One region of the Agrobacterium bohemicum genome, then DNA from elsewhere that is predicted to be linked to it. Evidence: riboswitches for the same ligand, from Rfam matches in the RefSeq annotation. Region 1 holds a riboswitch; the other holds the start of a gene.
What was found. A riboswitch is a leader RNA that binds a small molecule or an ion and turns the genes downstream of it on or off. The one in region 1 is predicted to bind thiamine pyrophosphate.
Positions count from the first base shown of each region.

Region 2: another riboswitch for thiamine pyrophosphate. It lies ahead of thiB (thiamine ABC transporter substrate binding subunit); the one in region 1 lies ahead of thiC (phosphomethylpyrimidine synthase ThiC).

Region 1 covers NZ_KQ961025.1:64,832-69,279, forward strand. The annotation lists gene thiC (phosphomethylpyrimidine synthase ThiC) at 1-1,338, opposite strand, end outside; TPP riboswitch at 1,439-1,550, opposite strand; gene ATO67_RS06035 (acyl carrier protein) at 1,716-1,967, shown strand; gene ATO67_RS06040 (acyl-CoA dehydrogenase family protein) at 1,967-3,148, shown strand; gene ATO67_RS06045 (amino acid--[acyl-carrier-protein] ligase) at 3,153-4,061, shown strand; gene ATO67_RS06050 (DUF1839 family protein) at 4,069-4,448, shown strand, end outside.
Region 2 covers NZ_KQ961025.1:185,415-189,862, reverse strand. The annotation lists gene ATO67_RS06560 (ABC-F family ATP-binding cassette domain-containing protein) at 4-1,824, shown strand; TPP riboswitch at 1,882-1,991, shown strand; gene thiB (thiamine ABC transporter substrate binding subunit) at 2,034-3,047, shown strand; gene thiP (thiamine/thiamine pyrophosphate ABC transporter permease ThiP) at 3,057-4,448, shown strand, end outside.

The DNA of each region.
Region 1 (4,448 bases):
AATATCGGTTGTCAGAGGCCCAAGCGTGTAGAAGGGCGCTTCGCCACAGACCTTGAGCTGCTTGTCCATGTTTTCCTTGATCTTGTGCATCGGCACATGGCCGGGGCCTTCGATCATGACCTGACAATCTTTAGCCCAGGCGATCTGCGTCAACTCGCCCAGCGTTTCGAGCTCGGCAAATTGTGCCGCATCGTTTGCATCGGCGATAGAGCCGGGCCGCAGCCCATCACCCAGCGAAAACGACACATCATAAGCGCGGCAGATGTCGCAAATCTCTTCGAAATGCTCGTAGAGGAATGATTCCTTGTGGTGATGCAGACACCACTTGGCCATGATTGAACCCCCGCGCGACACGATGCCGGTGACACGGTTGACGGTGAGCGGGATGTAATGAAGCCGCACGCCAGCATGGATGGTGAAGTAATCGACACCCTGCTCAGCCTGCTCGATCAGCGTATCGCGGAAAACCTCCCAGTTCAGGTCTTCCGCAATACCGTTCACCTTTTCCAGCGCTTGATAGAGCGGCACGGTTCCAATCGGCACCGGCGAATTGCGGATGATCCATTCGCGAATGTTGTGAATGTTGCGGCCGGTGGAGAGGTCCATAACGGTATCGCCACCCCAGCGGATGGCCCAGACCATCTTGTCGACCTCATCCGCCATGGAAGACGTGACGGCCGAGTTACCGATATTGGCATTGATCTTGACGAGGAAGTTACGTCCAATGATCATCGGCTCCGCTTCAGGGTGGTTGATGTTGGCAGGGATAATCGCCCTGCCCGCCGCCACTTCCTGACGCACGAATTCAGCCGTTACGAGATCGGGAATATGTGCGCCAAAGCTCTCACCATCGCGGGCCAACGTTTCCTTGGCTGCTTCGCGTCCAATATTCTCGCGAATGGCAATAAATTCCATCTCAGGCGTGATGATACCCGCCCGCGCATAGGCAAGCTGCGTGACAGCTTTGCCGTCCTTGGCCTTCAAGGGCTGGTGGCGGAGGGAAAACTCCGGCGTCAAACGCTCGCCGGTGGCAAAGCCGTTGTCTTCAGGTTTAACATGGCGGCCCGCGTAAGCTTCGACATCGCCACGCGCAACAACCCAGTCATGACGCACACGTGGCAAGCCACCGTCGATGCTGACTGTGTGGGATGGATCGGTGTAGGGACCGGAGGAATCGTAGACTGTAACCGGTGGTTCGCCCGCCGTGGGATGCACGGCGATTTCGCGCATGGGTACGCGGATGTGAGGGTGGATGATACCCGGCTTGTAGACCTTGGTCGAAGCGGGTAGCGGGCCGGTGGTAACGACAGGGGTAGGATTTTTAGTGGCAATGTTCATCGTGAGGCTCCAAAGCAAAAACAGTGGAGACCCAGTTCGAGCATGAAGACGAAAAACCACGTGAACGAATAACGACGCATTTCGGCAAAGCCGAACTGCTGTTCCCGCGTTTGCACCGTCCCTACGCCAGTATGAACTGGATCAGGTTCAACGGGTCACTGCGCGCGCTAGCAGTATCTCAGCCCCTTGCCGGGACTCCCCTGGTGAATGCCGCAATCAGAAACCCGACGCAGAAATTTGTCAAGTCATCTGTGGATGGTTGTCGAAAAACAGAAAGTTACACTAAGTTAACCCATCCATTTATTCGAATGTTATTTTTTGGAGCGTAACTCCAAGAATGCGTTATGATGACGCGCTGTGAAGGGAGACTACTCAGAATGAATTCAACTATTCGTGAAATACTGTCGAAATTCGGCCAACTCCCGGTGCCCGTCGATACCATCGAAGATGAGGCTGACCTTTACGCAGCTGGACTTTCTTCTTTTGCATCCGTGCAACTGATGCTTGGCATAGAAGATGCATTCGACATCGAATTTCCCGATAGCATGCTCAACCGGAAGTCTTTCGCCAGCATCAAGGCCATCGAAGACACGGTCAAAACCATTCTTGATGGCAAAGAGGCCGCGTGATGAACGTCTCCGTCGCCCCGCCTGATGCGACGCTCTCGGCGCGCGCCTCCCGTGTCGCGTCGATCGCCGCACGGCATGCCGACGATGTCGATACCGCCGCACGTTTTCCAATAGAAGCCGTTGATGCGCTTCGTTCGGAACGGCTTTTAGGCATTCAAGTACCTGTTCATCTGGGCGGTGAAAGTGCAAGCATCGCGCAAATTGCCGATATCTGCTGCATTCTCGGCCAATCCTGTTCCGCAACGGCGATGATCTTCGCGATGCACCACATCAAGGCCTCCAGCCTTGTGGAACATGGCGAAGACAGTGAATGGCATGTTGCCTTCATGCGCCGCGTGGCATCAGAACAATTGCTTTTGGCGTCTGCCACCACCGAAGGCGGTATCGGCGGAAACATGCGCAATTCCATCTGTGCCATCGAAGTTAACGGTCCCGACTGCACCTTGGAAAAAGACGCCACCGTAATTTCCTATGGCACGCATGCCGATGCCATTCTGATTACCTCGCGTGCCAATGACGCAGCGGCACCCAGCGATCAGGTCATGACCGTTTTCCTGAAGGACCAGTACACGCTCGAACGGACCCATATTTGGGACACGCTCGGCATGCGCGGAACCTGTTCCGATGGCTTCCTGTTCAAGGGAAGCGCACCTTCCGAGCAGATTTTCTCCAAGCCTTTCGCCGAAATTGCAGCGCAATCCATGCTGGCGACATCCCATCTTTTGTGGAGCGGCGTCTGGTATGGAATTGCCTCTGACGCGGTTTTGCGTGCACAAGCCTTCGTTCGTGCAGCGGCGCGCAAATCGCCCGGCGTCACGCCACCAGGTGCCATTCGTCTGGCAGAAGTGTCGAGCAAGCTTCAGACCGTCAAATCGAACGTCATTGCTGGTCTCAAAGCCTATGAGGCCACCAAATCCGATCCCGACAAGCTGATGTCGATGGGGTTTGCCATCGCCATGAACAACGTCAAGATTTGCTCGTCGGAAACCATTATCGAGATCATCAATCACGCCATGCTGATCTGCGGCATCATGGGCTACAAAAACGGTACGCCTTATAGCCTCGGTCGTCACCTGCGTGATGCGCATTCGGCGCAACTGATGATCTCCAACGACAGAATTCTCAGCAACTCCGCCAATCTCCTGCTCGTCCAGAAGCAGGACACCAGCCTTTCGGGATAAGATCATGGACATGCAAACATCTTTTCTCGATCGCCTGTTTGACAAAGGCCTGCTGATCGATACCGGCGTCGATGGCCTCTATGGTCGTAGCGGCCAGTTCGAAGACGTGATTGCCGGTTTTGAGCGCCTGATCGGAACGGTCGGCGGCGCAGATAAAGCCGAAGTTATCCGCTTCCCGCCCGGCATCAACCGTGCCTATTTTGAAAAAAGCGGCTACATGAAAAGCTTCCCGCAACTGGCAGGCACCGTCCACTCCTTCTGCGGCTGCGAGCTGGATCATGTCAGCCTTATCAAAAGCATGGACGAAGGCACGGACTGGACGAAAGACCAGAAGATTACCGATATCGTGCTGACGCCAGCGGCCTGCTATCCGCTGTACCCAACCATCGCCAAGCGCGGAAATCTGCCCGCTAGCGGAGGTCTTTACGACATTCAATCCTACTGCTTCCGCCATGAGCCCTCCAAGGACCCGGCCCGCCAGCAACTGTTCCGTATGCGCGAATATGTATGCATGGGAACTGAAAGCGACGTGACGGAATTCCGTCAGCTATGGATGGATCGCGGCGTCGAGATGATGGAAAAGATCGGTCTCGATGTGAAGATCGACATCGCAAATGATCCGTTCTTCGGGCGTGCCGGCAAAATGCTGGCCAACAACCAGCGCGACCAGAACCTGAAATTCGAATTGCTGATTCCGGTAACATCCACCACCAACCAGACGGCCTGCATGAGCTTCAACTACCATCAGGACGCTTTTGGAGCCAAATGGGGCCTGAACCTCGAAAACGGCGACGTCGCGCACACAGCCTGCGTCGGCTTCGGGTTGGAGCGGATAGCACTGGCACTGTTTGCCAAACACGGACTGGATGTCGAAGCATGGCCACAGCCGGTTCGAGACGCGCTTTGGGGCTGAAGACAGCATGACGAGCATCTTTCCAGCCCTCAACGCCGAGACCTACATTCCGCATCCGTTGCATTCGCTGGAGCGGATGTGGCCGGAAACGAATTGCTATGTCGATCTGTGGATAGAGCTGCTGGCTTCCAGCGGTCTGCCGCCAGAAGCCATGCTGGGCTTTACGCTGACGCAGGATTTCGAGGGCGACCAGTTCACTTTTTTCAAGGTGCCGCTGGAAGACCTCGAAGCGCTCTATGGCATCCGCGTCACCGAACTTGCGATTTTCGACAGGCTCGAAAGACATATCGACATGCAGCTGCAACGTGGACGCATCTGCCTGATCGAGATGGACAGTTTCTACATGCCGGATACGCACGGCACCGCCTATCGCAAGGAACATGGCAA
Region 2 (4,448 bases), 120 kb from region 1:
CCCTTGGCACCCCCTATTCTAAAACTCGACGACATCATGCTGACCTTCGGCGTTACACCGCTGCTCAATGGTGCAAACCTGCAAGTGGAGCCGGGGGATCGCATCTGCCTTGTCGGCCGCAACGGCTCCGGTAAATCGACGCTGATGAAGATCGCCGCCGGTCTGGTCGAGGCGCAATCGGGGGAGATTTTTCGGCATCCTTCGGCCACCATTCGGTATCTTGATCAGGCACCGGATTTTGCAGGTTACGAGACGGTTCAGGCCTATGCCGAAGCGGGTCTGGGACCGGGAGATGACGCTTACCGCGTAACCTATCTGCTTGAACATCTGGGGCTGACTGGGCAGGAGCATCCGTCGAGCCTTTCGGGCGGTGAGGCACGTCGCGCCGCACTCGTTCGCGTGATGGCACCGGAACCCGATATTCTGATGCTGGACGAGCCGACCAACCATCTCGACCTGCCGACAATCGAATGGCTGGAAGGTGAATTGCAGCAGACGCGCAGCGCGCTCGTCTTGATTTCGCATGACCGTCGCTTTCTGGAGAAAGTGTCCAATTCCACCGTCTGGCTGGATCGCGGCCAGGCGCGCCGCCTCAGTCGTGGTTTTGGCCATTTCGAAGAGTGGCGCGATAAGGTTCTGGAAGAGGAAGAGCTGGAACAGCACAAACTCGGCAAGGCCATCGAGCGTGAAGAGCACTGGATGCGCTATGGCGTGACCGCGCGCCGCAAGCGCAACATGCGCCGCGTGGGCGAACTTCAGGCGATGCGCGCCGACTACCGCGGCCATAAGGGGCCGACGGGTTCCGTGCAGGCGACGGCGGCTGAGGGCCGTGAGTCCGGCAAACTCGTCATCGAAGCGGATCAGATTACCAAGGCTTATGGGGAGCGTACCATCGTTGCACCGTTTTCGCTGCGTGTTCATCGCGGCGATTGCATCGGCTTCGTTGGGCCGAACGGTGCCGGCAAGACGACGCTTTTGAAGATGCTGACCGGGCAGCTCGAGCCTGACACGGGGAAGGTCAAGCTCGGTACCAATCTGGAAGTTGCGACGCTGGACCAGAAGCGTGAGGATTTGAACCCGAACGATACGCTGGCGCATTACCTGACCGACGGGCGCGGTGAAAACCTTCTGGTCAATGGCGAGTTGAAACACGTAACCGGATACATGAAGGACTTTCTGTTCCAGCCGGAGCAGGCCCGCACACCGATCCGCAATCTGTCCGGTGGGGAGCGCGCGCGCCTGATGCTGGCGCGCATTCTGGCCCGCCCGACGAACCTTCTGATCCTCGATGAGCCGACCAATGATCTCGATATTGAAACGCTCGATCTGTTGCAGGAGATCGTCTCCGGCTTTTCCGGCACTGTCATTCTCGTCAGCCATGACCGTGACTTTCTGGACCGGACCGTCACCTCCACCATTGCACCCGTAAACCCGGATGCACCGGATGGCCGATGGATCGAATATGCTGGTGGTTATTCGGATATGATGGCGCAGCGCAAAGGTGCCTCGGACGAAAAGAAAAGAGCTGAAAAGCAGGAAAAGGCAAAATCTGTTTCGAATGCAGGCGCCGAACCCGCTAAAGCCAAAGGCAAGATGTCCTTCAAGCAGAAATTCGCGCTCGAAAATCTGCCCAGGGAGATGGAAAAGACCCAGTTGGAGATCGCCCAGCGAGAAGAGCGCATGGCTGATCCCAATTTGTTTGCCAAGAACCCGACCGTTTTCAATACGCTGGCAAATGAGATGTCGAAGCTGCGCGAAAAGCTTGAGACCATGGAAGAAGAGTGGCTGGAGCTGGAAATGTTGCGGGAGCAACTGGAAAACTAAAGGCCGGTGGTGTCAACGCCATCTTGCCAATTCACTGATCACCGATTACACATTTGCCTAGATCTAACGGGGTGCTTTGTCCTATCCGGGACAAGGCTGAGAGGTTTGGCCAACCCGAAGAACCTGATCCGGTTAACACCGGCGGAGGGATTAGACGGCTTCCATTCAGACGCCTGTTCCCCGTTGCCCATTTCGAGGAGGTGCTCTTGATGTATCGTCGTTTTTTCCTGCATTCGCTTGTCGCTGCGTCCGTTTTGCTGCCCGCTATTGCCGTGGCGCAAGATAAAAAGACGCTGACGGTCTATACCTACGAAAGCTTCGTTTCCGAATGGGGTCCAGGTCCCAAGGTGAAGGCTGCTTTTGAAGAAACGTGCAACTGCACCGTCAATTTCGTGGGCGTTGCCGATGGTGTTGCGCTGTTGAACCGGCTGAAACTGGAAGGCCCCGGCTCCAAGGCGGATGTCGTCGTCGGCCTTGATACCAATCTCATCGCGGAAGCCAAGCAGACCGGTATTTTCGAGGTATCTGGTGTCGATCCGTCCGCAGCCAAGGTGCCGGGTGACTTCAAGGATGACGTCTTCGTGCCCTATGATTATGGCCACTTCGCCGTCGTCTACGACACGCAGACGCTGAAAAATCCACCGAAAAGCCTCAAGGAACTGGTCGAGGGCGATCCATCGCAGAAAATTGCGATCCAGGACCCGCGCACATCGACGCCGGGCCTCGGACTGTTGCTGTGGGTGAAATCCGTCTATGGCGACACGGCACCGGAAGCCTGGGCTAAACTCAAGAACCGCGTGCCGACCGTCACTCCCGGCTGGTCGGAATCCTACGGCCTGTTCACCAAGGGCGAAGTGCCGATGGTGCTATCCTACACCACGTCGCCTGCCTATCATATGGTTGCGGAAAAGACGGATCGCTATCAGGCGGCCAGTTTCGAGGAGGGTCATTATATCCAGATCGAAGTGGCCGGTATCTTGAAGAATGCGCCTGAAAAGGAACTGGCAAAGCAGTTTCTCGCTTTCATGCTGACCACAGGTTTTCAGGATGCCATTCCGGAAAACAACTGGATGATGCCGGTAGCCGCAACCTCTGCGCCGCTGCCGGACGCTTTCTCCAAGCTGGTCCAGCCTACGAAGACATTCCTGATGGACCCGGAAGTGGTGGCGAAAAACCGCAAGGCATGGATCGACGAATGGCTTACGGCCATGAGCGTGAAGTAATCATCCGCCATGATACAGCGTCGCGACAGTCGCAGGTTCATCTATAGCGGAGCGGTGGCATTTGCTGCGGTTCTGCTGTTCATGGGCCTTGCTGTTGCGGCCTTGCTGTCTTTCGATGCCGGGGCGTCATCGGCCGCATTGTTCGATACCTACACGTTGCGCATTCTAAGGTTTACGCTCTGGCAAGCATCCCTATCCACGATGATTTCCCTCGTTCTCGGGCTGCCGGTGGCGCTAGCTCTCGCCCGCCAGCGGGATTTTCCCGGCCGTATCTGGATCGTCAGGCTGATGGCGGTGCCGATGGGTCTGCCCGTTATCGTAGGCGCGCTCGGTATCATCGCAATATGGGGCAGGCAGGGCGTTCTCAACACTGCCCTGTTGACTTTGGGGGCAGACCAGCCCTTCAGCATCTATGGTCTTTCTGGCATCCTCATTGCCCATGTCTTTTTCAATCTTCCATTGGCCGTGCGCTTTTTTCTAGCGGGCCTCGAACGCGTGCCGGATGAATATTGGCGCATGAGTGCAAGCCTTGGTCTTGGACCCGTCTCAACTTTTCGCTTCATCGAATGGCCAGCAATTGCGAAACTCGTTCCGGGTATGGCGGGGCTTATCTTCATGCTGTGCGCGACGAGTTTTACCCTCGTTCTGCTGCTGGGCGGCGGACCGTCCGCAACGACAATCGAAGTGGCGATTTATCAGGCCCTGCGTTTCGATTTTGACCCGCCCCGCGCCATTGCGCTGTCGTTGATGCAGATCGGTATAACGGGCGTTCTGCTGGCTTTATTGGCACTTTTGCCCTCTGCTGATGCGGAGGTTCAGACGCATGGTCGCGCGGTGCGCCGGTTCGATGGAATGAATGTTTCAGCTCGGATATGGGATGGGACTATTATTCTCTTGGCGCTTCTGCTGGTCGGATTGCCTCTGGTTGCGATGGCATCATCCGGCCTTTCCGCGGATATAGTCCGGCTTTTAAGCGAGCGCTCGTTCTGGAAGGCGTTTGGAACGAGCATGACGGTAGCCGTCTTTTCGGCGTCGCTGGCGATTGTCGTATCCGTCGCCATTATCCGCGCGCGCCAGGCCATTGCAGTCCGCAGGGATGTGAGCTTTCCGTTGGCGGTTTTTTCAACGGTGTTGGGTTCCGGTTCATCTCTGGTGCTGCTGGTGCCGCCGGTGGTGCTGGGCAGTGGCTGGTTTTTGCTGCTGCGATCTTTTGGCGATGTTTCTTTATCTGCCCCGGTGCTGGTCGCTGTTATCAATATGCTGATGGCGCTGCCTTTCGTCATGCGCGTTCTGGAACCGGCATTCCTGACCCATCAGGCCCGAACCGGACGTCTTGCCGCAAGTCTCGGCATCTCCGGCTTCTCACGGTTTCGCCTTGTCGATTGGCCGGTTCTATGGGCG